Regions from separate parts of the Mesorhizobium sp. M1338 genome, predicted to be linked through region 3. Evidence: riboswitches for the same ligand, from Rfam matches in the RefSeq annotation. Region 3 holds a riboswitch; each other region holds the start of a gene.

Region 1 (7,969 bases), on a different contig from region 3:
ATGAACGACCATTTGAGGCCCGTCGGGAAACCGGCGCCGCCGCGGCCGCGCAGGCCCGACGCCTTCATCTCGTTGACGATCCAGTCGCGTCCCTTGGCGACGATGCCGGGCGTGTTGTCCCAAGCGCCGCGCGCCATCGCGCCGGCCAGCGACTTGTCGAACAGGCCGTAGATGTTGGTGAAGATGCGGTCTTTGTCCTGAAGCATTTTTCGTCCCTCAGACCGGCTTCTTGCCGAAGACGCGGATGTATTCGGCGACGCCGCCCTTGGCGAGCGCCTTGGCCTGCTTGACCCAGTCGTCGCGGTCGATGCGGCCCTGGAAGGAGAGATAGCCGTCCACCCACTCGCGCTCCGCTTTCTTCAACGAAGCGACCTGGGCGAAGGTGAAGATGCCCAGCGAATGCAGGATGCCTTCGATCTTCGGCCCGACGCCGGAAATCAGCTTGAGGTCATCGACCAGCGCCGGCCTGTCGATACCGGCCGGACGGTTCTTGTCCTCGAGCGACGGTTTGGCCGGCTTGGCCGCCTTCGCGGCTGGCACCTTGACTTCCGGCGATTTGAAGGCAGAAGCCGGCTCGGCCTTGTTCTTGGGGCCACTGCGCTGCTTGGAAACCTGCTCGACCTCGGGGTCCGCCTTGTTGGCATTGGCGGCCGAATGCAACGGTGCCGAAACGCTCGCCGCCTTTTCAACGGCCGGCGCCACCTTGACCGGCGAAGGCGATTTCAGCGCAGGGCTGGTCTCCGGCGCATCGGTTTTCGGCTTGCTGGCCTTCGAAGGCCCAACCGGAGCGGCAGCCGCTATTGGTGCGACCGTGGCGATGATCGCATCAGGCGCCGCCTGGGCGGCCTTGGTCGCGGCCTTGGCTTCCCTGTCGCGGGTCGACTTGAGGATCGCCTTTTCACTCTTCAAGGTTGTGAGGCCGGAGGCCGGCTCCGAGCCGGTGCGGCCGTTCTGCGGCCCCGTTGGCACCGAGGCGCCCTTGCCGGCGCCGTAGAGATCGATGATCTCGGCCAGCCGTTCCGGAGTGAGGTCTTCGAAAGTGTCCTTGAAGATCATCACCATCGGCGCGTTGACGCAGGCGCCGAGGCATTCGACCTCTTCCCACGACAAGGTGCCCTTGTCGTTGGTGTGGAACTGGTCGTGGTGGATCTTCGACCGGCAGACATCCATCAGCGCTTCCGAGCCGCGCAGCATGCAGGGCGTTGTGCCGCAGACCTGGATATGCGCGCGGGTACCGACCGGATTCAGCTGGTACTGCGTGTAGAAGGTCGCGACCTCGAGCCCGCGGATCCGGGGCATGCCGAGCATGTCGGAAATCGTCTCGATCGCCGCCTTGGTCACCCAGCCTTCCTGCTCCTGTGCTATCATCAGCAATGGAATGATGGCCGACTGTTCGCGGCCCTTCGGGTACTTCTTGATCCATTGCTTCGCCGCTGCCGCGTTCGCCCGGTTGAAGGCGAAGGAGACTGGCTGGACGCTGGCTTCTGCGAGACGGCGGACTGACATTAGCGATCGACCTCACCAAACACGATGTCGAGGGAGCCGAGAACGGCGGTGACGTCGGCCAGCATGTGGCCACGACAGAGGAAATCCATCGCTTGCAGATGCGCAAAACCAGGCGCGCGCAGCTTGCAGCGGTAGGGCTTGTTGGAGCCGTCGGAGACCAGATAGACGCCGAATTCGCCCTTCGGCGCCTCGACCGCCGCATAGACCTCGCCGGCCGGCACGCGATAACCCTCGGTGTAGAGCTTGAAGTGATGGATCAGCGCTTCCATCGAGCGCTTCATCGCCTGGCGCTTGGGCGGCACCACCTTGCCGTCGAGGTTCGACACCGGGCCGGCGCTTTCCTTGCCGAGCAGAAGATCGACGCACTGGCGCATGATCTTCGCCGACTGGCGCATCTCTTCCATGCGCACGAGGTAACGGTCGAAGCAGTCACCATTCTTGCCGATCGGGATGTCGAAATCCATTTCCGAATAGCACTCATAGGGTTGCGACTTGCGCAGGTCCCAGGGCGCGCCCGAGCCGCGCACCATGACGCCGGAAAAGCCCCAGGCCCAGGCGTCGGCCAATGTGACGATGCCGATATCGACATTGCGCTGCTTGAAGATGCGGTTGCCGGTCAGCAACTGATCGAGGTCGTCGATCGACTTGAGGAACGGGTCGATCCACTTGCCGATATCCTCGACCAGCTTTTGCGGCAGGTCCTGGTGGACACCGCCGGGACGGAAATAGGCGGCATGCATGCGCGAGCCGGAGGCGCGCTCATAGAACACCATCAGCTTTTCGCGCTCGACAAACCCCCACAGCGGCGGCGTCAGCGCACCGACATCCATCGCCTGCGTCGTCACATTGAGGATGTGCGACATGATGCGGCCGATTTCGCAATAGAGCACGCGGATCAGCTGCCCGCGCTTTGGCACGTCGATGCCGAGCAGGCGCTCAGCGGCCAGCGCGAAGGCGTGCTCCTGGTTCATCGGCGCGCAATAGTCGAGCCGGTCCAGATAGGGGATCGCCTGCAGATAGGTCTTGGCCTCGATCAGCTTTTCCGTGCCGCGATGCAAGAGCCCGATATGCGGATCGACGCGGTCGACGACTTCGCCGTCAAGTTCGAGAACCAACCTCAAAACACCATGCGCTGCAGGGTGTTGAGGTCCAAAGTTGATGTTAAAATTGCGGACGGAGGTCTCAGCCATGGATCGCCCTTGGCGATGAGTGAATGGTGAATGGTGAATGGTGAATGGTCATGCGCGTGCCCCATCCTGGTCCAGCGACCGAACGAACGAAACCAGCCTCTTGCCGAGCTTTGTGTAGCTCGGTTCCAGCTTCGCTGCCTGCTCCTGGGACAACAACCCGATCCGTATGCAAAGCATGGTATGTGTTTCCAGTTCCTTCAAGGAACCTTGTGCGATGCGAAGAAACTGAATGAACGTTCGTCGCTGTGCGCGACCAAACCCTTCCGCTATATTCGCCGGGATTGAGACTGCGCAGCGTCGCATCTGGGATGTGATTCCATACAATTCCTCGCGCGGAAACCCGCGCGTCAAAACATAGATTTCCTCGGCGATATCCATCGCCTCTTTCCAGACGATGAGATCGCGATAATCGCGTATAGCTTCCGGCGTCTTGTCCATTCACCATTGACTATTCACCATTCACCATTCACTGCTTCGCTTTTTCGTCCCCGGGAAGAACGTAATCAGTTCCCTCCCATGGGCTCAAAAAGTCAAAGTTCCTGAATTCCTGCTTCAATTCCACAGGCTCGTAGATGACGCGCTTGGCTTCGTCGTCATAGCGCACTTCGACAAAGCCGGTCAGCGGGAAATCCTTGCGCAGCGGATGGCCTTCGAAACCGTAATCGGTCAACAGGCGGCGCAGATCGGGATGGCCGGAGAATAGCACGCCGTAGAGATCGTAGGCCTCGCGCTCGAACCAGTCGGCGCCGGGGAACACGCCGGTGATCGACGGCACCATGGTTTCCTCGTCGGCCTGCACCTTGACGCGGATGCGTACGTTCTGCTTCGGCGACAAGAGATGGTAGACGACGTCGAAGCGCTTGGCCCGCGACGGATAGTCGGCGCCGCAGACGTCGATGATCGAGATGAACTGGCAGCGCGCATCGTCGCGCAGGAAGGTCATCACCTCGACCAGATCGCGCGGCTCGACGTGAATGGTAAGCTCGCCATAGGCGATATCAGCGTCATTCACGCGGTCGATCAGCTTCTCGCCGAGATAGGTCGACAGTTCACTCAGGGATGCGGTCATGGATTTACCGTTCGATCGTGCCGGTGCGGCGGATCTTCTTCTGCAAGAGAAGAATGCCGTAAAGCAGCGCTTCGGCGCTCGGCGGGCAGCCGGGCACATAAATGTCGACCGGCACGATGCGGTCGCAGCCGCGCACCACCGAATAGGAATAGTGGTAGTAGCCGCCGCCATTGGCGCAGGAGCCCATCGAGATGACGTAGCGCGGCTCGGGCATCTGGTCGTAGACCTTGCGCAGCGCCGGCGCCATCTTGTTGGTCAGTGTGCCGGCAACGATCATGATGTCGGACTGGCGCGGAGACGCGCGCGGCGCGACACCGAAGCGCTCGCTGTCATAGCGCGGCATCGAAGTGTGGATCATCTCGACCGCGCAGCAGGCAAGACCGAAGGTCATGAACATCAGCGAACCGCTGCGCGCCCACGTGATCAGTGCCTCGGTCGAGGTGACGAGAAAGCCCTTGTCGGCCAGCTCATTGTTGATCTCGAGGAAGAAGGGATCGTCCGCCCCTACCGGCTGGCCGGTATTAGGATCGATGATACCTTTGGGCTTCGGCGCGACGAGGGTGCCTGAACTATCGTTCAATCCCATTCCAGCGCTCCTTTTTTCCATTCATAGGCAAAGCCGATGGTCAGCACCGCCAAAAACACCATCATCGACCAGAAGCCGAGCATGCCGATCTTCGAGAACGACACAGCCCACGGAAACAGGAAGGCCACTTCCAGGTCGAAGATGATGAACAGGATCGACACCAGGTAGAAGCGGATGTCGAATTTCATGCGGGCGTCATCGAACGAGTTGAAACCGCACTCGTAGGCGGAGAGCTTTTCGGGATCGGGATTGCGGTAGGCCACCAGGAAGGGCGCGGCCAGCAGCGCCAGGCCGACAACCAGCGCCACGCCGATGAACAGGACGATGGGCAGGTATGAGCTCAAGAGTGCGTTCATGCTCGGCTTTCCGTTGGCGCCAATCCACGTTGATTACAGCACCGGACCCTAATGCGGAAGCGTGACAGTTTAACCGCTGAACCGTTTTAAGGGCCTATGCTGCAACGCGGCGAGGGTTAGCGCAGCACTTCCAGCGAAGCAAGTCAAACCTTGTTCAAAACACCGACCTGGACGGCATATCGCGGCAAACTGGTCCGATCCCCTCTTGTTTGATTTCCTTCGCTTTTTACTCCACTTTTCTCTCCTGACATGGTTGCCGCCAAAACCCTGCTAGCATCGGCCGGAATCACCCCTCAATCGCCCTCAGAGTGACGCCTGCATGAAGGAAAAGATTTCGCTCCCCATGGCCCGGCGCATCGCGCTTGCCGCCCAAGGGTTTCTCGATCCCCGCCCAATCGGCACCCCGAACCGCCGGCACTTCGCCCGGGTACTGGCCCGCACCGGCCTGCTGCAGATCGATTCCGTCAGCGCGGTGGTGCGCGCCCATTATATGCCACTCTATTCGCGCCTTGGCCCCTACCCGCTCGCTCTGCTCGACAACGCGGCTGTGACGCGCAAGCGCACGGTGTTCGAATACTGGGCGCACGAGGCTTCCTTCCTGCCGGTCGAGACATACCCGCTGATGCGCTGGCGCATGGAACGGGCCGAGCGCGGCGATGAGATGTATCTGGGCCTCGCCAAATGGGGCCGCGAACATGCCGCCTATATCGAAGAGATCTACCGCCAGGTCGCCGATCGCGGCCCGATCGCCGCTTCCGCGCTCGAAGGCCAGAAGGGCTCGGGCGGCTGGTGGGGCTGGAGCCACTCCAAGCATGCCTTCGAATGGCTGTTCTGGGCCGGGCGCATCACCACTGCGCACCGTCGCGGTTTCGAACGCTTCTATGATCTGCCCGAGCGTGTGCTGCCGCAGGCGATCCTCGATCTGCCGGTGCCGGCCGCCGAGGACGCGCACCGCGAATTGCTGCGCATTTCGGCCCGCGCCCACGGCATCGCGACATCAGGCGATTTGCGCGACTACTTTCGGCTGTCGCCGGCGGACATGAAGGGCCGGCTGGAGGAACTGGTCGAAACAGGCGAGCTTTTGCCGGTGCGTGTCGAAGGCTGGGACAAGCCGGCTTATCTTCACCGGGACGCTCGCCTGCCGCGCAAGGTCGAGGCCCGAGCCTTGCTGGCGCCGTTCGATCCGGTCGTCTTCGAGCGGTCGCGCACCGAGCGTCTCTTCGACTTCCACTACCGCATCGAGATCTACACGCCGGCCGACAAGCGACAATACGGCTATTACGTCCTGCCGTTCCTGCTCGGCGACAGGATCGTGGCGCGCGTCGATCTCAAGGCCGACCGGCCGGCCGGCGTGCTGCGCGTCCACGCCGCCTACGCCGAGCCCAACGCGCCGCCGCGGACCGCCGTCGAACTGTTCGAGGAATTGAAGCAGATGCAGGGCTGGCTCGGCCTCGAACACATCGAAGTGACGTCCGCCGGTGACTTGGGTCCGGCGTTGGCCGACCTAACCGTGTCGTAAGCTCGCGTTGACACCGCTACCCGCAAAAGCCTAAATCCCGGTCGAGACGGTCTCTTCTCTTCAACGAGAGGAGCCAAGAGGGAATGCGGTGAGGGATATCTGTCCCAAATCCGCGGCTGTCCCCGCAACTGTAAGCGAAGAGCCAAGGCCGAAAGCCACTGGGATGGTCCCGGGAAGGCGGCTACCAAGGCGATGACCCGCGAGCCAGGAGACCTGCCGTCCGCGACTTTAGAATCCGATCGCCCGGCGGGTTTCCGGGCAAGGAGCCGATCTTTGGACCACGACAGCAGTTTTTCGGCTGGCACAGCGGATGTTTCGTCCGGGCACGATGATGCGTTGGCCGGCGTCACCGTGATCGTCTGCGCCTCCTGTCGCGACGAGACCGGCTCCGACGCCCATCCTCGCGCTGGCGAACTGCTGGCGGACGACACGCGCCGCGCCGCATCTGGCGACAACATTCGTGTCCGCGGCGTTGAATGCCTCGGCAATTGCAAGCGACGTCTCAGCGCCGCCATCCTGCGCGACGGCTGCTGGAGCTATGTCTTCGGTGACCTGACCGCGACCAGCGGCGCCGACCTCGTTACCGGCGCCAAGCTCTTCGCCACCTCGACCGACGGCCTGATCCCGTGGCGCGGCCGTCCCGACAGCCTGAAGCGCGGCCTCGTTGCCCGCATCCCTCCCCTCGACATGCTGAAGGACTTGAAATGACCGTTTCCGTCTCCCGTGTTCCCTGCACCGTCGTCACCGGCTTTCTCGGCGCCGGCAAGACGACGCTGGTCCGCCATCTCCTGGAAAACGCCGGCGGCAAGCGTATTGCCATCATCGTCAACGAATTCGGCGACATCGGCATCGATGGCGAGATCCTTAAGGGCTGTGGCATCGATACCTGCCCGGAGGAAAACATCGTCGAACTGGCCAATGGCTGCATCTGCTGCACCGTCGCCGACGACTTCGTCCCGGCGCTCGACCAGATCCTGGCGCTGACGCCGAGGATCGACCACATCCTGATCGAGACCTCGGGCCTGGCGCTGCCCAAGCCGCTGGTCCAGGCTTTCCAGTGGCCAAGCGTGAAGAGCCGCGTCACCGTCGATGGTGTGATCGCCGTGGTCGACGGCCCGGCGCTGGCCGACGGCCGCGTCGCCAACGACATGGATGCCTTGCAGGCGCAGCGCACCCAGGATGAGACGCTCGATCACGACGATCCGGTCGAGGAGGTGTTCGAGCACCAGATCGCCTGCGCCGACCTGATCATCCTGTCGAAGAGCGACCTGATGGACGCAGCCGGCACCGCCCGCGCCAATGCCATCATCAACGAACACTCCGCTCGCGCGGTGAAGATCGTGCCGACGTCGCACGGCAAGGTCGATCCCTCGGTGCTGCTCGGCCTCGGTCTGGCCGTCGAGGATGACATCGAAAACCGCAAGTCCCATCACGACGGCGCATTCGACCATGAGCATGACGACTTCGACACGTTCATCGTCGACATTGCCTCGATCGCCAATCCCGATGAACTGGCAAAGCGCGTCGCCACCGCCGCCGAGGAAGAGAACGTGCTGCGCATAAAGGGCTTCGTCGAGGTCGGCGGCAAGCCGATGCGGCTGCTGCTGCAGGCCGTCGGGCCGCGCGTCAACCACTATTATGACCGCGCCTGGACCGCCACGGACGACCGCCGCTCGCGCCTCGTCGTCATTGGCCTCAAGGGGCTGAACCGCCCGGCTATCGAGCGTATACTCGCCGGCTGAT
Region 2 (7,969 bases), on a different contig from region 3:
GCTTATTGGCCAATGCCCCGCGCCCGTCAAATGATGACGACAAGGTGGTCATCGCCTAGGAATCTGTGGATCGAGGTGTGAGGCAGTTACAGCCGGTGGACCTGCTCAAGCGCCGCGCCGGCACCAGGGCTAGATTGGCGATACTACGCGTATTGGCCATGTCTTTCCTCGCGTGATGGGATGTTCGTAGAAGCGGAGCTATATGCCGGTGTGACGATCGACAAGGCGGACCGGCTATTCCGATAGGACATCCATACTGTCGCATAGACCGTCGCTGCTTAGGTGTCGCATAGACCGTCGCTGCTTAGGTATTGAAACCGCCATCGCTGGTGACATCGCAGTCGGCGGGTGTCGATAAGGTCGATTCACGCAATCAGCCGGTCAGGAGGAACGAATGAACCCTGAGGTTTCAGAAGCTCACTTTTCGCAAGGCGTGCAGCGCACATCGTGCAAGAGATTGCCATTCTTGCGGATGCTATCGACTTTCTCAACGATGGCGGGAAGATCGCAGTGACCGAATCTACGAAGCCGCCCCCAGGGCGTGCTTTGATGCATACAAACGGTTGCCGAGCAGGGATACTCCTCCTCCCTGAAGTCCAATCGACAACAGCGATCACTTCCAAGAGGGTCCCAGCTCCGCCGCGAAAACGGGTGCCAGACCCCGATCCTCTCCCTCAACTGATCTAGCTCAGGGCGTTCATGAGCCGCAGATCGCATAGTGGCTGCGTGCACGACGCAGGAAGACCATTTATGAAAATCCTATTCAGAACGATGGCTGTCACCTTGCTGGCACCCACCGCCTTTGCTGCGGATTCGATCCCCACCGACCTCAGAGATACGGCATTGGCCACCTTCAGGGCTTTGCCATCCACCACGCCGACAGTCGCCAACAACCCGATCACCCCGGAAAAGATCGCTCTCGGCAAGGCACTGTTCTTCGATCCACGCGTCTCGGCGTCAGGCGTCTTGTCGTGCAACTCGTGCCACAACCTGGCCACCGGCGGCGACGACAATCACGAAACCTCGATCGGCCATGGTTGGCAGAAGGGACAGCGCAACGCGCCGACTGTACTGAACGCTGTCTTCAACATCGCTCAGTTCTGGGATGGTCGTGCCGCAGACCTGAAGGCTCAGGCGAAGGGACCGGTCCAAGCCGGCATCGAAATGGCCAATACACCGGACCAAGTCATCGCCACGCTCAAGTCCATGCCGCAATATGTCGAGTGGTTCGATGCAGCTTTTCCGGCTGAAGCCGATCGGGTCACCTTCGACAACTTCGCCAAGGCGATCGAAGCCTTCGAGGCGACACTGGTCACACCGGCCCCGTTCGACAGCTTTCTGAATGGTGATGAGCTTGCCATGACTTCCGAACAGAAACAGGGCCTGGCGCTTTTTATGGACAAAGGCTGCTCGTCCTGCCATGCCGGCATCAACGTTGGTGGGCAAGCCTATTTCCCATTCGGCCTCGTGGAACAGCCCAGCGCCGAGGTCCTGCCGGACAAAGACAAGGGCCGATTTGCGGTCACCAATGCAGCCGATGACTACTATGTTTTCCGCGTGGCGCCGCTGCGCAACGTTGCACTCACCGCGCCATACTTTCATTCGGGCAAGGTTTGGGATCTGAAACAGGCCGTCGCCATCATGGGGACCACCCAGCTTGGCGTAGTACTGGCGGACGAAGAAGTTGACCTGCTTGTTGCCTTCCTCAACTCGCTGACCGGAGAGGCACCCGAGGTCGCCTATCCCATCTTACCCTCCGAAACGGCGACAACGCCCCGGCCTGTAACGCAGATCTCAGGAAAATAAAGGGCCAACTGGCTGCGGACGTCGCAATCGAAAATGATTGCGGCTTTTACTTGGGCCACACGAATTGCCACATCCATCTCCGAATTGGCGGGAGGCTAGCAATACCCGAAACCTGCCACCTCGCCCGTAGTCTGCGCGAATCAGCTGGGGAAGCGGACAGACGCGCAGCACCATATATTGTCGCCGCCTGAGCGAACATGCCAAGCAGTCTACTTTGAGAAACGACGTGTGTACGATTTGTTCGAGGCGCGGGGCCTGTATGTTCCCAAGGACCAATACTATAGCGTAGTGTCACATTCATATTTCTGCGGGATGAGGACACGTGCCGAAGGAAAATTGCACATTTTCGCCGAGTGGCTTATTTCCAAGAGTGTGATCGGTTTGGCATATTCCCGGCCGACATCCGCCAGTCGGCAACTCCCCACACGGTGAGGAAGAGAAGCCTCACGCCTGCACTTTCTGCCGGAGCGCGCGTGCTGCAGCGACCATGTTAATGAGGGCAGGGCGGACCTCCTCCCATTTGCGTGTTTTGAGGCCACAGTCGGGGTTTATCCACAGTTGGCCATCGGACAGTCGCTCGCGGGCAAGCATGACTAAGTCCGAAATCTCGCCGACTTCCGGGACGCGTGGTGAGTGAATATCATAGACGCCGGGACCGATTTCGTTCGGATATTTGGAGCTCGTGAAGGCGTCCAACAGTTCCATCTTCGAGCGCGACGTCTCAATCGAAATGACATCCGCATCCATTCCAGCGATCGCGTGAATGATCTCGTTGAACTCCGAATAGCACATGTGGGTATGAATTTGAGTCGCGTCCTTTACACCCGTTGAAGCGATCCGGAAACATTCGACAGCCCAGTCGAGATAGACTTTCCAGTCAGATTGGCGCAGTGGCAATCCTTCGCGAAAGGCGGCCTCATCGATCTGGACCATCCTTGCGCCGGACCTTTCGAGATCCGTCACTTCGTCGCGGATGGCGAGCGCGATCTGGCGGCAGGCTTCGGAGCGGGGTACGTCGTCGCGAACAAAAGACCAGTTGAGAATGGTGACTGGGCCTGTGAGCATTCCCTTCACGGGCTTTTCCGTAAGCGACTGGGCGAATTGCCACCAGCGCACTGTCATCGGATTGCGCCTCGATACGTCGCCGAAAATGATGGGGGGACGCACGTAGCGCGACCCATAGCTTTGTACCCAGGCATGCTGGGTGAACGCGAAGCCGGACAACTGCTCGCCGAAATGCTGTACCATGTCGTTTCGCTCGAACTCACCGTGCACCAGCACGTCCAGCCCGATCTCTTCCTGCCAGCGAATTGCAGCCTCGATCTCCTTCTTCAGGAACGTCTCATAGTCGACATAGCTCAGCTGGCCCTTCGCATGAGCGGCCCGCGCCTTGCGTACCTGCGGCGTCTGCGGGAAGGACCCGATGGTCGTCGTCGGGAACGGCGGCAGCCCGAGTGAGCCGGCTTGGACTCTGGAGCGCTCGCCAAAAGCGCTCTCTCGTCGCTTCGCGCTGTCCTCAATGCTAGCGATCCGCCCCTGAACAAGCGGGTCATGGATCCTCGTGGATGTCACGCGCGTGGCGGCAGCCTCGGCAGACGCTTTCAACGCGCCTGCCACCGCATCCCTGCCTTGGGACAGGGCCCGGGCCAGCAAGACCAGCTCGTCGGTCTTCTGGGCCGCGAAGGCGAGCCACGACCTGATGTCGGCGTCGAGTTCCGTCTCCATGCGCAGATCAATCGGCACATGCAGCATCGAGCAAGAAGGCGCGATCTCGACGCGGTCCAAGGGCCAGCCGGCGACGATCGGTTTGATGCGGTCGAGAATGGCGGGCAGGTTCGCACGCCAGACGTTGCGGCCATCGATCAAGCCAAGCGAGAGCACCAGATCCTTCGGAGCGAGCCGACCCACCGTTTCCAGCTGCTCGGGAGCGCGCACGAGATCAATATGCAGCCCGGCCAGGGGCAGAGAAACCGCGGTTTCGAGATTGTCTCCCAGCGACCCGAAATACGTAGCCAGCATGATCTTCAGCTCGGGCGCGGCTTTCGACAGCTGGCCATAGGCGAATTCGAACGCAGCTCGTTCGTTCGGGTTCAGATCGAGGACAAGCGCTGGCTCATCGATCTGCACCCAGTCGGCTCCCGACAGCTTCAGCTTCTGCAGGACTTGCTCGTAAACGGGCAGCAGCCGCGGTAGGAGCGCGATGGGACCGAACCCCTCGGCAGGCGATTTCGCCAGCTTGAGGAAGGTGATGGGTCCAAGGATGACTGGGCGTGTGTGAATGCCGAGAGCTTTAGCCTCGAGGAAATAATCGACCGGCTTCGATGACGAGAGGGCGAACGTCTGATCATCATCGAGTTCCGGCACAATGTAGTGGTAGTTGGTGTCAAACCACTTGGTCATTTCCATCGCGGTTACACCAGGTCCATGAGCTTCCTCCTGGTGACCAGCGTGTCCACAATCCTCCGTCTGACCCTGGTTGCCGCGCGCCATTGCGAAGTAGATGTCAAGTGGGACCTCGCCGCTATTCCAGCCGTAACGGGATGGAACGGCCCCGACCATGGCTGCGGTGTCGAGCACGTGGTCGTAAAGCGAGAAGTCGTTCGACGGGATTTTCGACACGCCGCGATCGCGCTGCTCTTCCCAGCTAGCGGCACGGAGCGCCTTCGACGTCGTGAGAAGGTCGCCAGCGGACGATGTTCCGGACCAGTAGCTTTCAAGCGCGAATTTCAGTTCTCGCCGACGACCGAAGCGCGGCACGCCGAGCGTTGCTACAGGAATTTCCTGAGAGTCAGTCATGTCATACCCCGATGGTTGGGGCGCCGATGACAAGGAAGGCGCTAGCAGGCCGGCACGAACGCCGGCTTGCAGCGGCCACCGAGACACCCCGCCCGTGGACGTAATTCGCCGTGGCAGGTCTCCTGGCTCGCGGGGTCATAGCCTCTACCCGTCTTCCTGAGGGTATTCGCCTCAGTGACATGAGTGGGGTTGGCTCGCCGCTAACAGTTGCGGGGGCAACGCCGGCATTGCACCGGCTTCCCTCTTAGCTCCGCTGCGGCAGCGCCGCACGCGAGAACCACGACACGCAGACAATCACAGCAGTCCGCTCTTTTGTCAATGACGCATAACGAAATGTTTATGTCGTTATGTGATTTCGCTTTTACGCTTGTCTAACATTGTGAAATATTCAGTCGCCCATTGGCGGCGCTGCTCCGCTGCCACCATAGTCCAACTAATGGATCCCTGTCGGGCTGCGACATCCCTCGCAGGTCGCCGATGAAGGATTTCGGACAAGACTTCAAGCGCGTGACAACGTCATTAGAATGCAGAAGATCGCATTGGTGGCGATGTTTAACGATGCGGCCGCAAGCCGTGCGTGCGTGGTAGAAGCGGTTTTCTCGGAGTGAGCGCCAAACCGTGGTCCGAGGGGAATTGGCACGCCAGTCGTCATCACGGGTGACTAGGCAATCGTGATGACTCCGCTCGGCGGCAAGAGACCACACTGACGGAGCCTGGCTCAAGGGTCTGATGCAAAGCCCGACTGTGGTCCCGATAAGCCGCTTAAGCCGCATTCAGGCGGTCAGGATAAGTATCTCTCTCTCCAAGCGCTCGGCATTGAGGGATGCGCAAATGCAGGCAAAGCTCGCGTGCTTCATATTCTGCATCATACGATCGGCAGGACCCAGTTTTTATCCAGTGCACGCGTCAGCGCGGTGTGCAATTCTGGCTCGGTCCGATACGAAGGCATTTGGGCCTCGCTGATCCAGCCCAAGCCAACATAGTGGAAGTGATCCGCAGGGACCGTAACCCGGCTGCTGTCCAGTTGCCGAACGAAGTCCGCTGACCAATGGTGGATCGTATACGCTTCAAGTTTGTCCATCATCCTCCGCCAGCGTTGGATGCGTTCTTCGCGCGGCATGCTGGCCGCTCTTGAGATCGCGGTAGCTATCTCGTCGGAGAGCCTCGGATTTACCAGCAGGGCGTCCTCGCCGAAGTCTTCGGCCGCGCCGGCAAACTTCGATAACACCAGAACGCCAGGGTCGCTCGGATCTTGTGCAGCAATGTATTCTTTCGCCACAAGATTCATGCCATCGCGCAACGGCGTCACAACGCAAACACGCGCGGCTCTGTAAAGACCCGCTATCTCAGCTTGGGTGAACGACCTGTTCTCATAGATAATCGGCATCCACTCGTCCGTGCCATGCCGGTTGTTGACTTGATTGACGAGTCTTTCGACGTCGCGCCGATATTCGCTGTACGCTTGGATGTCGCCACGTGAGGGAGTTGCGATTTGCAAGAGCGAGACACGTTGCGGCTCGACTGCCAGCAGATCGAAAGCTTTAATCCGATTGTCGATGCCCTTGGTGTAGTCGAGCCGATCGACGCCGATAACTAGCTTTGCTCCGCCAAGTTTCAACTGCGAAATGTAGGCTTTCTGCGCCTCAAGCGAATCTGCGGCACACTGTTCGAATTGCTTCGGATCGATACCTATAGGAAAATTTTGGCATTGCGTCTGGCCATGGTCCGAGAAAACGACCCCGTTCTTGCTCTCCAGCCCCAAATGAGATTGGACACAGGCGAGGAAATTGCTCACATCACGGTCGGTCTGGAAACCGAGCAGATCATACTCGAGCATACATTTCATTAGCTCGCCAGAATTGGGCACGCGCTCCATCATGTCAGACTCGGGCCATGGCGTATGCAGGAAATGGCCGATCGGCCGGTCAATGCCGAGTCTGTGCAAATCAGCGCCGAGCGGCAGGAAATGGTAGTCATGAACCCAGTAGACTGCGTTATCTCCCAATTCGGACACCGCGCGCGCCATGAAGGCATTGACGTCGCGATAACTTTTATAATCCTCTTCCGAGCCTGAGATCCGGTCCGGCAGCGAGTGGAGCGCCGGCCACAATATTGAATTTGCAAAACCTTGATAGTGCCGAGAATAGTCCGCTGCCGGCCCATCGAGCCACCCGATTTGACCTTTGCCACGCTGCACGAGGGGCACCTGTTGCTTATCCCCGTCGCCCAGATGCTCGGAAAAACCTACCCAGACCGCGCCGGAACGCTCCACGACGCACTCCAGGGCCGCCGAAAGCCCGCCTGTCTTGGGCTGATCAGAATTGACAGTCGCACCGCGGTTGGAAATTGCGATAAGACTCCTATGTGGCTGCTGGGCCGCCGTGTTGAAGCGCTGGTCTGCGGCTGAGACAACAGGACGGGACGGGCCAACTTCGGCTTGTTGTTCTCGCTCCTGTGGCAAGTCTCTCAGGGGTTGTTCAAAAGCGATTAGTTCGTGAACAGCCCCAGTTTGCCATGTGAGGTTCCGGCGCGGCGAGTTGGCGTTGTTCAATGCGTCCATTTCATGCCTCCGTTGAATATTTCCCCCAGATGGAGCAACTGGAATTCCAAATTGGCCCTGCTGACGAGAATCTGACGAGCGTCAGAGCAAATGGCGACCGATTGCCGCGTTTCGGCTTCGGCGCCCTCAAGAACCGGCTTATCGCGAAAATAGCTGGCGACCCGATCGAGCGGACCGTGCTTGCGGTAATTGTTGGATTGTTCGGATAAGAGATACACCCATGCCAGCACCTGTTGAAATGAACTGAAACTATGTCGCTGCAGCCAAGGCTGCCGGGCCCCGTGATGCGATCCTGCGTCTGCCGAAGAGTTTTGACACGGAGATCGGAGAGGGCGGGATAGTCCCTTTCCGCCCGTCAGGGCCGGTTTTTGAATCCCTTCCTCGTTGCCCTCGACGATCCCAAAATCGTGGAAGCCAGACCGCGATGTGAATACCAGCCAGGCGAGCACTTCCTGACATCCGCGAATGCCGGGCTCCACATCCGGCGCCTCGTCGAGATTGACGAAGATGAAGCCCTGCTGCCAATTCCGCTGGTCCCATACCAATGGCGAACCAGTCTGCCCGCATTCGGCATCGTGGGACGTGATCGCAAGTCAAGTGCTCCGACGGACGCCGCGAGTTCTCCGTTACCTCAGGAACCTTACTGGCCTTCCCCAAGCTGAGCTTCTGGAAAATGCCGGTGGCGATCTCGATGACGGTGAATGCCGTCAAGGCATGCCCGCCTTGCACCCCCTTCCAGCGAGCTTCACGGCAGCAGCATCGGTCAGTTCTCCGAAGCGAATGGCTGTCGTTATCAGCGAGCTTTGA
Region 3 (7,969 bases):
TTCGAGCGCCGAAAGCGGTTTTGAGCAACAGGCGAGGATAAACCCGTCGTCGATCTCGTGGTCGAGGATGCCGCCATTGTGGCTCATCTCGACGTCGCCCGCGACCTTCTTCACCTTGCAGGTGCCGCACAGGCCGAACTCGCATGCGGCGGGAATCCGCACACCTGAAGCCCGCGCGGTCTGCAGCACGGTTTGGCCGGCGACGCATTCGGCGTCGATATCCGAAAGCGCGAACCGGATCGGTGTCACGGCTTCGACGACAACGGCGGCGCCGTCTTCCGCAGGCGACGTGAACGGCGCCAGGATTTCTTCCACCACAGGCGCCGCAAAGCTCTCCTGATGGTATTTCGTCATGTCGAAGCCCGTTGCCTCCAGCATGCCGCGCACGGCGCGCATGAAGGGATCGGGGCCGCAGCAGAAGATTTCGCGATCGCGGAAATCGGGCGCCAGCAATGGCAGCCGAATGGCGTCGATGCGGCCCATATGGCCGAACCAGCCCTCGCGGCTCGACCGCTCCTCGATCATGAAGCCGAGCGACAGGCCGGGCATACGGCTGCCGAGCAGTTCGAGTTCCTTGCGGAAGATGATCTCTTCCGGACGGCGCGCGCAGTTGACGAAGCCGACATCGGTCCATGGCGCGCAGTCGTTCAGCCAGCGCAGCATCGACATCATCGGCGTCACACCGGAACCGGCGGAGATGAACAGATACTTGGCCGCCGGGTGGCTGTGCAGCGAAAAGTCACCTGTCGGCCCATAGGCCTTGACGTGCGAGCCCGGCGCCAGATGGTCGAACATCCAGCGCGTGCCTGTGCTGCCCGCCTGCGCCTTCACTGTCACCGCGATAGAGAACGGCCGCGATGGCGAGGACGACAGCGTGTAGGTGCGCATCAGCGGCCCGTCGGCTGTCGGCAGTTCCAGCGTCACGAACTGGCCCGGCTTGTAGCGAAACCAGGTCTGGTTGTCGGAGCGGAAGGTGAAGGTCTTTACGTCAGGTGCTTCGTCGCTGACGCCGATCACTTCCAGCACCTGCAGCCTGTCGTTCCAGGGCGTCATCTGGTCGAGATGGCGATAGAGGCCAAGATCCGTCATCGCATTCATCCTCTTGTCCCTTTTGTTTTGTGCATGATCCCAAAGCCGCTGCGCATTTTGGGCGACATGCACTAGGCGACGCTGCGCAGGGCCGGCCGGCCGCCTTCGGCGAGGCGCGGGCCGATGAACGACGCATACCATTCGACGAACTGGATCACGCCGCCCTCATGCAACTCCGAATAGGGGCCGGGCTCGTAGGCGGGCGACAGGATGCCAAAGGCGTTTTCCTCGACGATGCGGCGATCCTGGTCGTTGGTTTCGGTCCAGACATGGGTGAGGTCTTCGATGGTGTAATCGACCCCCTCGACCGCGTCCTTGTGCACCAGCCACTTCGTCGTCACCGCCGTTTCCGTGGCGCTGATCGGCAGCACCCGGAACGTCACCGCGTGATCGATGAGGATGTGGTTCCAGGTCGTCGGATAGTGATAGTGCATCAAGGTTCCGATCCTGTCGGCGGAGACAGTGTCGGAGAGGTTCTTCTTCACCGCCAGCTTGCCGGTCATGGTGTAGCTGACGGCATCGCGCAACAGCGGCGCGCGGGTGGCGCGGTACTGCCCGGCCGGATCGATGCGGAACTTGCTCGGCAGGCCTGATGCCTCGCATTTGGCCCAATGCGCGACCATTTCGGGGTCGCTGTCGGCGCCGTTGACGCCGGTCACGGTAGGCGCTTCCGGGAAGGTCTTGCACAGCTCGGGATGATTGGCGACGCAGTGATAGCACTCGCGATTGTTTTCCCAGACCAGCTTCCAGTTGCCCTTCTCTATGATCGTGCTCTCGAAGGCGATCTTTGCTTCCCGCAACCGGTGCGGCAAAAGATAAGGTTCGATCATCGCCCGCATCGGCGCGAAATCGGCGGGCTCCTTGCCCAGGCAGATGAAGATGTAGCCGCCGACGCTCTCGCAGGCGACCGGCTTCAGGCTGAACTCACTTTTGTCGAAACCGTCGGCCATCTGGCGGGCAAACAGCAGGCGGCCGTCGAGCTCATAGGTCCACTGGTGATAGGGGCAGACCAGCTTTGCCGCCGTACCCCTCTCTGTGTTGCAGACGCGGCTGCCGCGATGGCGGCAGGAATTGTGGAAGGCGTTGATCTTGCCTTGCTGGTCGCGGACAAGAACGACCGGATAGTCGCCGATCTGCACTGTGATGTAGCTGCCCGGCTTAGGCAGCTCGCAATCGTGGCCGATGAACAGCCAATCACGATACCAGATCAGCTCCATGTCGAGCTTGAAAAAGTCTGGATCGGTGTAGAAGGGCTGCTCCAGCGAAAAGCCTTGCCGGCGGCTGTTCAAGAGCCTCAGCATGTCGTTGCGAATATCCATGTCCTGTCCTCGTTTCTTAAGGACTGAAATGGTGGTGACGGAGGAAGGATCGGACGCAGGCCGGCGATGCGCCGGACATGCACTATCCACCTCTTGACCGCCCACCGCGATCAGTCGAGTCTAGAAATCTCGGGCTGGTTTCCGGGCTCTGGAGTTGTCCTTACGGACCATCGCGACACCTTCCCAGGCAACTGCCCAGTGGTCTCCCGTTGCGACTTGAACTCCACCACCGTTGCGGGGGCAGCGCCGGATTCTGACCGGCTTCCCAATTCTCCGCCTCGTCGTCACGAAGCGGCACCTGAGATGGTATGATCTAACCACGATCGCGGGCGCGTCATCGGCATGAAAACGACATCGTATCCATGCGGCGCGACACGCATGCGAAACGTTCCGGTTGGCGATTGTTGAGCCGAAATCCTATCTCCGCGGCGGCCATTCCCAACTGCAATCTCCTCGAAGCCGGCCCCTTGCCGGCGACCAAAAAGGTTAACGGTTTCGAAAAGTGACTATTAGCTGGTTCTAAAATCGAACCGAACGGTTCGTTTCTGTTGACGGTGCGTGCAGGACGGTGTGAACGCCGGGCCTTGGAAACAGTTGGTGATCCAGCGGGCGATTTTGCTTAAGTGTTGAAAAACATAAATAAAAAGTAGCGTGTAGAATCCCGTGGCACAATTTCAAGTGGCGGATTCATGGTCCACACGGAACAACTTCGTGATTGGAAAAGGCGAGGATGCCCTCCCACATCGGGGCTGTCCGAACGACGCGATTTCCCTTCCAAGACACGCCGCTGGACGGACGGAAAAGAAGATACTGGAGTACAAAAAAATGAAAAAGATCATTCTCACTGCCGCCGCCGTTCTGGCCATTTCCGGCAGCGCCTTCGCTAATGGTAGCGACCACTACGGTTCGAACGGCGCCAATCAGCCTGCTGCCGCGGTCGACAAGTCGTACACGGCTTCCACCAAGACCTCGGAACCGGTTGCCCAGACGCCCGCTCAGGGCAGCGACCGTAACCTCTTCGGCCGCTAACAACCAATTCCCAGTTGACGGCGGGTCTGCCCGCCGTCCTGGCGAAATCCAGAAATCCAGGAGACTAAAATGAACAAGATCCTTCTTGCCGCCGCCGCCGTTCTGGCCGTCACCGGCAGTGCCTTCGCCGGCAGCGACAACTTTGGCTCCAAGGGCGCCGACCAGCCTGCCGCCGCGGTCGACAGCTCGTACACGGCTTCCGTCAAGAAGTCGGAGCCGGCCACGCAGGCGCCTGTCGACCATGGCAGCGACCGCAACCTGTTCGGCAACAACTAACCCGACCAAAACCAACATCCGACAGCGATGCGGCGGGTTAACCCGCCGTATCGAATTCGAGAATACGGAGTATCAAAATGAAAAAGATTGTTCTTACTGCCGCCGCTCTTCTGATTGCCGCCGGCAGCGCCTATGCCCGCAACGACAACGCTGGCGGCACCGACATCAACAAGCAGTCGACCGTCAACGTCGACACCTCGCATACGGGCTCGATCCGCAAGAGCGAATCGCCCGTCTACAAGCTGCTCAATTCGTCGGGCGATGCACCGAAGTCCGCCCCTCAGGGCAGTGACCGAAACCTCTTCGGCCGCTAACAGCCGAAGCTGATCTCCAAACGAGAGCGGCGGACCTTGCCCGCCGCTCTTGTTTTTGTAACAGGGCAGTATCGTCGTGCGACCTCTCAGGCCGCCTTCGCCTCCGCTTCGTGAAGAGCGAAGGACCGCCCATCCGTGTCGAAGATATGCAGATCTTCGCCATTGGCGCTCAGGCGCAATGTCGAGCCACGCTTGACTTCGACATTGCCAGGCAGCTTGGTCACCAGCGGCAGGTCGGCGCGGCCGATGTCGATGTAGACAAGCTGGACTTCGCCGAGCTGCTCGACATAGTCGACCGTCCCTTCGAACAGATAGTCCGCACCGCTGGCGATGATCAGGTCCTCCGGTCGCACGCCAAAGCTCACCGCGGCACCCTTTGCCGAAGCAGGCGTCGTGATCGGCACGGTCGCCTTGCGCCCGCCGACATGGCTGACGACAGTCGGATTTCCGGTCTTGTCGATGGTCGCCGGCAGGATGTTCATGGCCGGCGAGCCGATGAACTGGGCAACGAACAGATTGCCGGGCTTCTTGTAGAGGTCCATCGGCGTGCCGACCTGTTCGATATGGCCGTCCTTGAGCACCACGATGCGGTCGGCCAGCGTCATTGCCTCGACCTGGTCGTGGGTGACATAGATCATGGTCGTGGCGGGCATCGATTCCTTGAGCTTGGCGATCTCGATGCGTGTGGCGACGCGAAGTGCGGCGTCAAGGTTCGACAGCGGCTCGTCGAACAGGAACACCTTTGGATTGCGCACGATGGCGCGGCCAATGGCGACGCGCTGGCGCTGTCCGCCCGACATCGCCTTGGGCAAGCGGTCGAGATATTTCGTCAGCTGCAGGATTTCCGCCGCCTGGCGCACGCGCCGATCGATCTCGGCCTTGTTCTCCTTCCCGATCTTCATCGAGAACGCCATGTTGTCGTAGACGGTCATGTGCGGATACAGCGCGTAGGACTGGAACACCATGGCGATCCCCCGCTTCGACGGCGGCACGTCGTTCACGACCTCGCCAGCTATTCTGAGCTCGCCGGAGGTGATTTCCTCGAGCCCGGCGATCGACCTCAGCAATGTCGACTTGCCGCAGCCCGACGGACCGACGAAGACGATGAATTCGCCCGACTTGATATCGAGGTCGATGCCGTGGAGAATGTTCAGATTGCCGTAGGACTTCTTCACTTGTCTTAGCGTGACATCGGCCATTGGTTTCCCTCCAGTAATTTGAAATTCAAGTGATTTGAAATTCAGTCGGCGCGCCCGAACCAGGCGCCGTAGCCGCCAAGCTCGATGGAACCGGTGCTCGCCTGCCCCGAAAATCCGTGCCCGGGCAAAGGTTGCAGCGATCGGCCGCCGAGGTCAACCTCGGTTGGCCCGGCTCCCAGATTGAAGACGCAGACGATCTGCTCATTGCCTGAGCGGCGGGTGAAGGCGACGGTGTCGCCCTCGCTTTCGATGAAGGTGATGTCACCCTTGGCCAGTGCCGGATGGGCACGCCGGAAGGTCAGAAAGCGCCGGTAGTGCTCAAGCAGCGAGTTCTCGTCGCCCTGCTGGACATTGACCGCTTGCGACAGATGCTTGGCCGGCACCGGCAGCCAGGGCTTTGCCGATGAGAAGCCGCCATTGCTGGCGCTGCCGTCCCACACCATCGGCGTGCGGCAGCCGTCGCGGCCCTTGAATTCCGGCCAGAAGCGGATGCCATAGGGGTCCTGTAAATCCTCGAACCGAAGGTCGGCTTCGCCGAGCCCAAGCTCCTCACCCTGGTAGATGCAGACCGAACCGCGCAGCGACATCAGCAGCGCCGAGATGACCTTGAGATAGGCGGTCGGATCGGCTTCGCTGGCCGCCCAGCGCGAGGCCGGGCGCATCACGTCGTGATTGGAAAAGGCCCAGCATGACCAGCCGTCGCTGGCGACCTTGCCGAAGGATTCCAGCACCGAGCGGACCTTGGCCGCACTGATCTTTTCCGGCGCCAGGAAGTCGAAGGAATAGCACATGTGTACGCGCTTGCCGCCGGCGGTGTAGGCAGCCACCACGTCCAGTCCGCGCTGCGAATCGCCGACCTCCCCGACCGCGGCGGTTGCCGGATATTCATCGAGCAGGGCGCGGAAGCGCTCGAGGAAGCCGAGGTTCTCCGGGCGGCTCTTGTCGTAGAGATGATCCTGGTAGTTGTAGGGGTTGACCGCCGGTGCGGTCTGGTCGTTGCGCTCTTCCGGCGGCAGCGGCGGATTGTCTTCCAGGCCCTGGCTGTGGAAGTAGAAATTGATGGTGTCGAGCCGGAAGCCGTCGACGCCGCGCTCCAGCCAGAAACGGGTGACGTCGAGCAGCGCATCCTGGACTTGGCGGTTGTGGAAGTTGAGGTCGGGCTGCTCGGCCAGGAAATTATGCAGGTAATATTGCTGGCGGCTGGTGTCCCATTGCCAGGCCGAGCCGCCGAAGATCGACAGCCAGTTGTTGGGCGGCGTGCCGTCCGGCCTGGCGTCCGCCCAGACATACCAGTCGGCCTTCGGGTTGGTGCGGCTCGACCGGCTTTCCCTGAACCACGGGTGGTTGTCGGCGGTGTGCGACAGCACCTCGTCGATCATCACCTTCAAGCCCAGCCTGTGCGCCTCGGCGGTCAGCGCGTCGAAGTCGGCCAGCGTGCCGAACATCGGATCGACGTCGCGGTAGTCGGTGACGTCATAGCCGAAATCCTTCATAGGCGATTTGAAGAACGGCGAAATCCAGATGGCGTCCGCACCGAGTGCGGCGATGTAGGGGAGGCGGCCGATGATCCCCTTGAGGTCGCCTATGCCGTCGCCGTTCGAGTCCTGGTAGCTGCGCGGATAGATCTGATAGATCACAGCACCCCGCCACCAGTCGCGATCGAGGGCGAGGTCAGGTTTCGAGCTGGCCTTCAAAGCGGATTGCATCGTCTCAGCCTCCTTTCACCGAGCCGGCAAGCAGCCCGCGGACAAAATAGCGCTGCAGCGAGAAGAAGACGATCAGCGGCACGATTATGGTCACGAAGGCCGATGTCGTCAGAATCTCCCAGTCGCCGCCGCGTGAGCCCAACAGCGCGTTGAGCTTGGCGGTCAGCACGATCTGGTCTGCCTCTGTACCGAGGAAAACCATCGCCACCAGCAGATCGTTCCATACCCATAGGAACTGGAAGATGGCAAACGAGGCCAGCACGGGGAACGACAGCGGCAAGACGATCTTGACGAAGATCTCGAAATCGCTGGCGCCGTCGATACGCGCCGATTCCATGATCTCGCGCGGCAGGCCGGCAATGTAGCTGCGCAGCAGGTAGATGGCGAAGGGCAAGCCGAAGCCGGTATGCGCCAGCCAGATGCCGAGATAGGTTTTCGACGGCATGCCGAAGAAAGCGCCGACGCCGTTGTAGAGCTTCAAAAGCGGGATCAGCGACATTTGCAGCGGCACCACCAGCAGGCCGATGATCACCGCGATCAGCAGCGCCCGGCCGGGAAACCGCATCCAGGCCAGCGCATAGGCGGCAAACGCCGCGATCAGGATCGGGATGACTGTCGCCGGGATGGTGACGGTCAGCGAGTTCATGAACGACCGTCCGATGCCCTCGGAAAACAGCACGGTTCTGTAGTTGTCGGTGGTGAATTTCGGCGGCGCCGACGAGGCATAGTAGACGCGCTGGCCGCGATCGCCTTCGAACGCCTTGGGCGAGGCCATGACGAAGCTGCCGTCGGCGTTGAGCCGCAGGGTCACGCCGTCGCCGAGATCGGCCGAAGTGTCGGCGGGATATTGCGTCGGTGCCGCCGATTTGACACCGAAGGCGCTGATGTTGCGCTTGGCGCCGTCGCCGAAGATGTTGCCCTCGAGAACGAACTTGCCGTCCTTTTCGACTTGCGTCGAGGCGGCCGGCAGTCGGCCGGCCTCGGTCTGGGTGGAACTGGCGAACGAGTTCCACCAGCCAGAGGCGATGATCTGGTTC

What was found. Region 3 has a riboswitch for cobalamin ahead of NKH19_RS09005 (aromatic ring-hydroxylating oxygenase subunit alpha). Riboswitches for the same ligand answer to the same signal wherever they lie in the genome.
Region 1: it holds a riboswitch for cobalamin, as region 3 does, so the genes downstream of both, NKH19_RS21965 (DUF1636 family protein) here and NKH19_RS09005 (aromatic ring-hydroxylating oxygenase subunit alpha) in region 3, are expected to answer to the same signal.
Region 2: it holds a riboswitch for cobalamin, as region 3 does, so the genes downstream of both, metE (5-methyltetrahydropteroyltriglutamate--homocysteine S-methyltransferase) here and NKH19_RS09005 (aromatic ring-hydroxylating oxygenase subunit alpha) in region 3, are expected to answer to the same signal.

What each region holds. Positions count from the first base shown of each region.
Region 1 covers NZ_JAMYLL010000028.1:34,506-42,474, reverse strand. The annotation lists gene nuoF (NADH-quinone oxidoreductase subunit NuoF) at 1-206, opposite strand, end outside; gene NKH19_RS22000 (NADH-quinone oxidoreductase subunit E) at 217-1,506, opposite strand; gene NKH19_RS21995 (NADH-quinone oxidoreductase subunit D) at 1,506-2,696, opposite strand; gene NKH19_RS21990 (four helix bundle protein) at 2,745-3,134, opposite strand; gene NKH19_RS21985 (NADH-quinone oxidoreductase subunit C) at 3,163-3,765, opposite strand; gene NKH19_RS21980 (NuoB/complex I 20 kDa subunit family protein) at 3,770-4,351, opposite strand; gene NKH19_RS21975 (NADH-quinone oxidoreductase subunit A) at 4,342-4,707, opposite strand; gene NKH19_RS21970 (winged helix-turn-helix domain-containing protein) at 5,027-6,226, shown strand; cobalamin riboswitch at 6,258-6,461, shown strand; gene NKH19_RS21965 (DUF1636 family protein) at 6,500-6,934, shown strand; gene cobW (cobalamin biosynthesis protein CobW) at 6,931-7,968, shown strand.
Region 2 covers NZ_JAMYLL010000018.1:22,384-30,352, reverse strand. The annotation lists gene NKH19_RS17635 (cytochrome-c peroxidase) at 751-1,806, shown strand; gene metE (5-methyltetrahydropteroyltriglutamate--homocysteine S-methyltransferase) at 2,251-4,602, opposite strand; cobalamin riboswitch at 4,698-4,899, opposite strand; gene NKH19_RS17625 (alpha,alpha-trehalose-phosphate synthase (UDP-forming)) at 5,468-7,162, opposite strand; gene NKH19_RS17620 (hypothetical protein) at 7,150-7,707, opposite strand.
Region 3 covers NZ_JAMYLL010000006.1:199,181-207,149, reverse strand. The annotation lists gene NKH19_RS09010 (FAD-binding oxidoreductase) at 1-1,089, opposite strand, end outside; gene NKH19_RS09005 (aromatic ring-hydroxylating oxygenase subunit alpha) at 1,161-2,408, opposite strand; cobalamin riboswitch at 2,524-2,725, opposite strand; gene NKH19_RS09000 (DUF680 domain-containing protein) at 3,234-3,437, shown strand; gene NKH19_RS08995 (DUF680 domain-containing protein) at 3,507-3,713, shown strand; gene NKH19_RS08990 (DUF680 domain-containing protein) at 3,791-4,027, shown strand; gene NKH19_RS08985 (ABC transporter ATP-binding protein) at 4,114-5,226, opposite strand; gene bglA (beta-galactosidase BglA) at 5,268-6,932, opposite strand; gene NKH19_RS08975 (carbohydrate ABC transporter permease) at 6,937-7,969, opposite strand, start outside.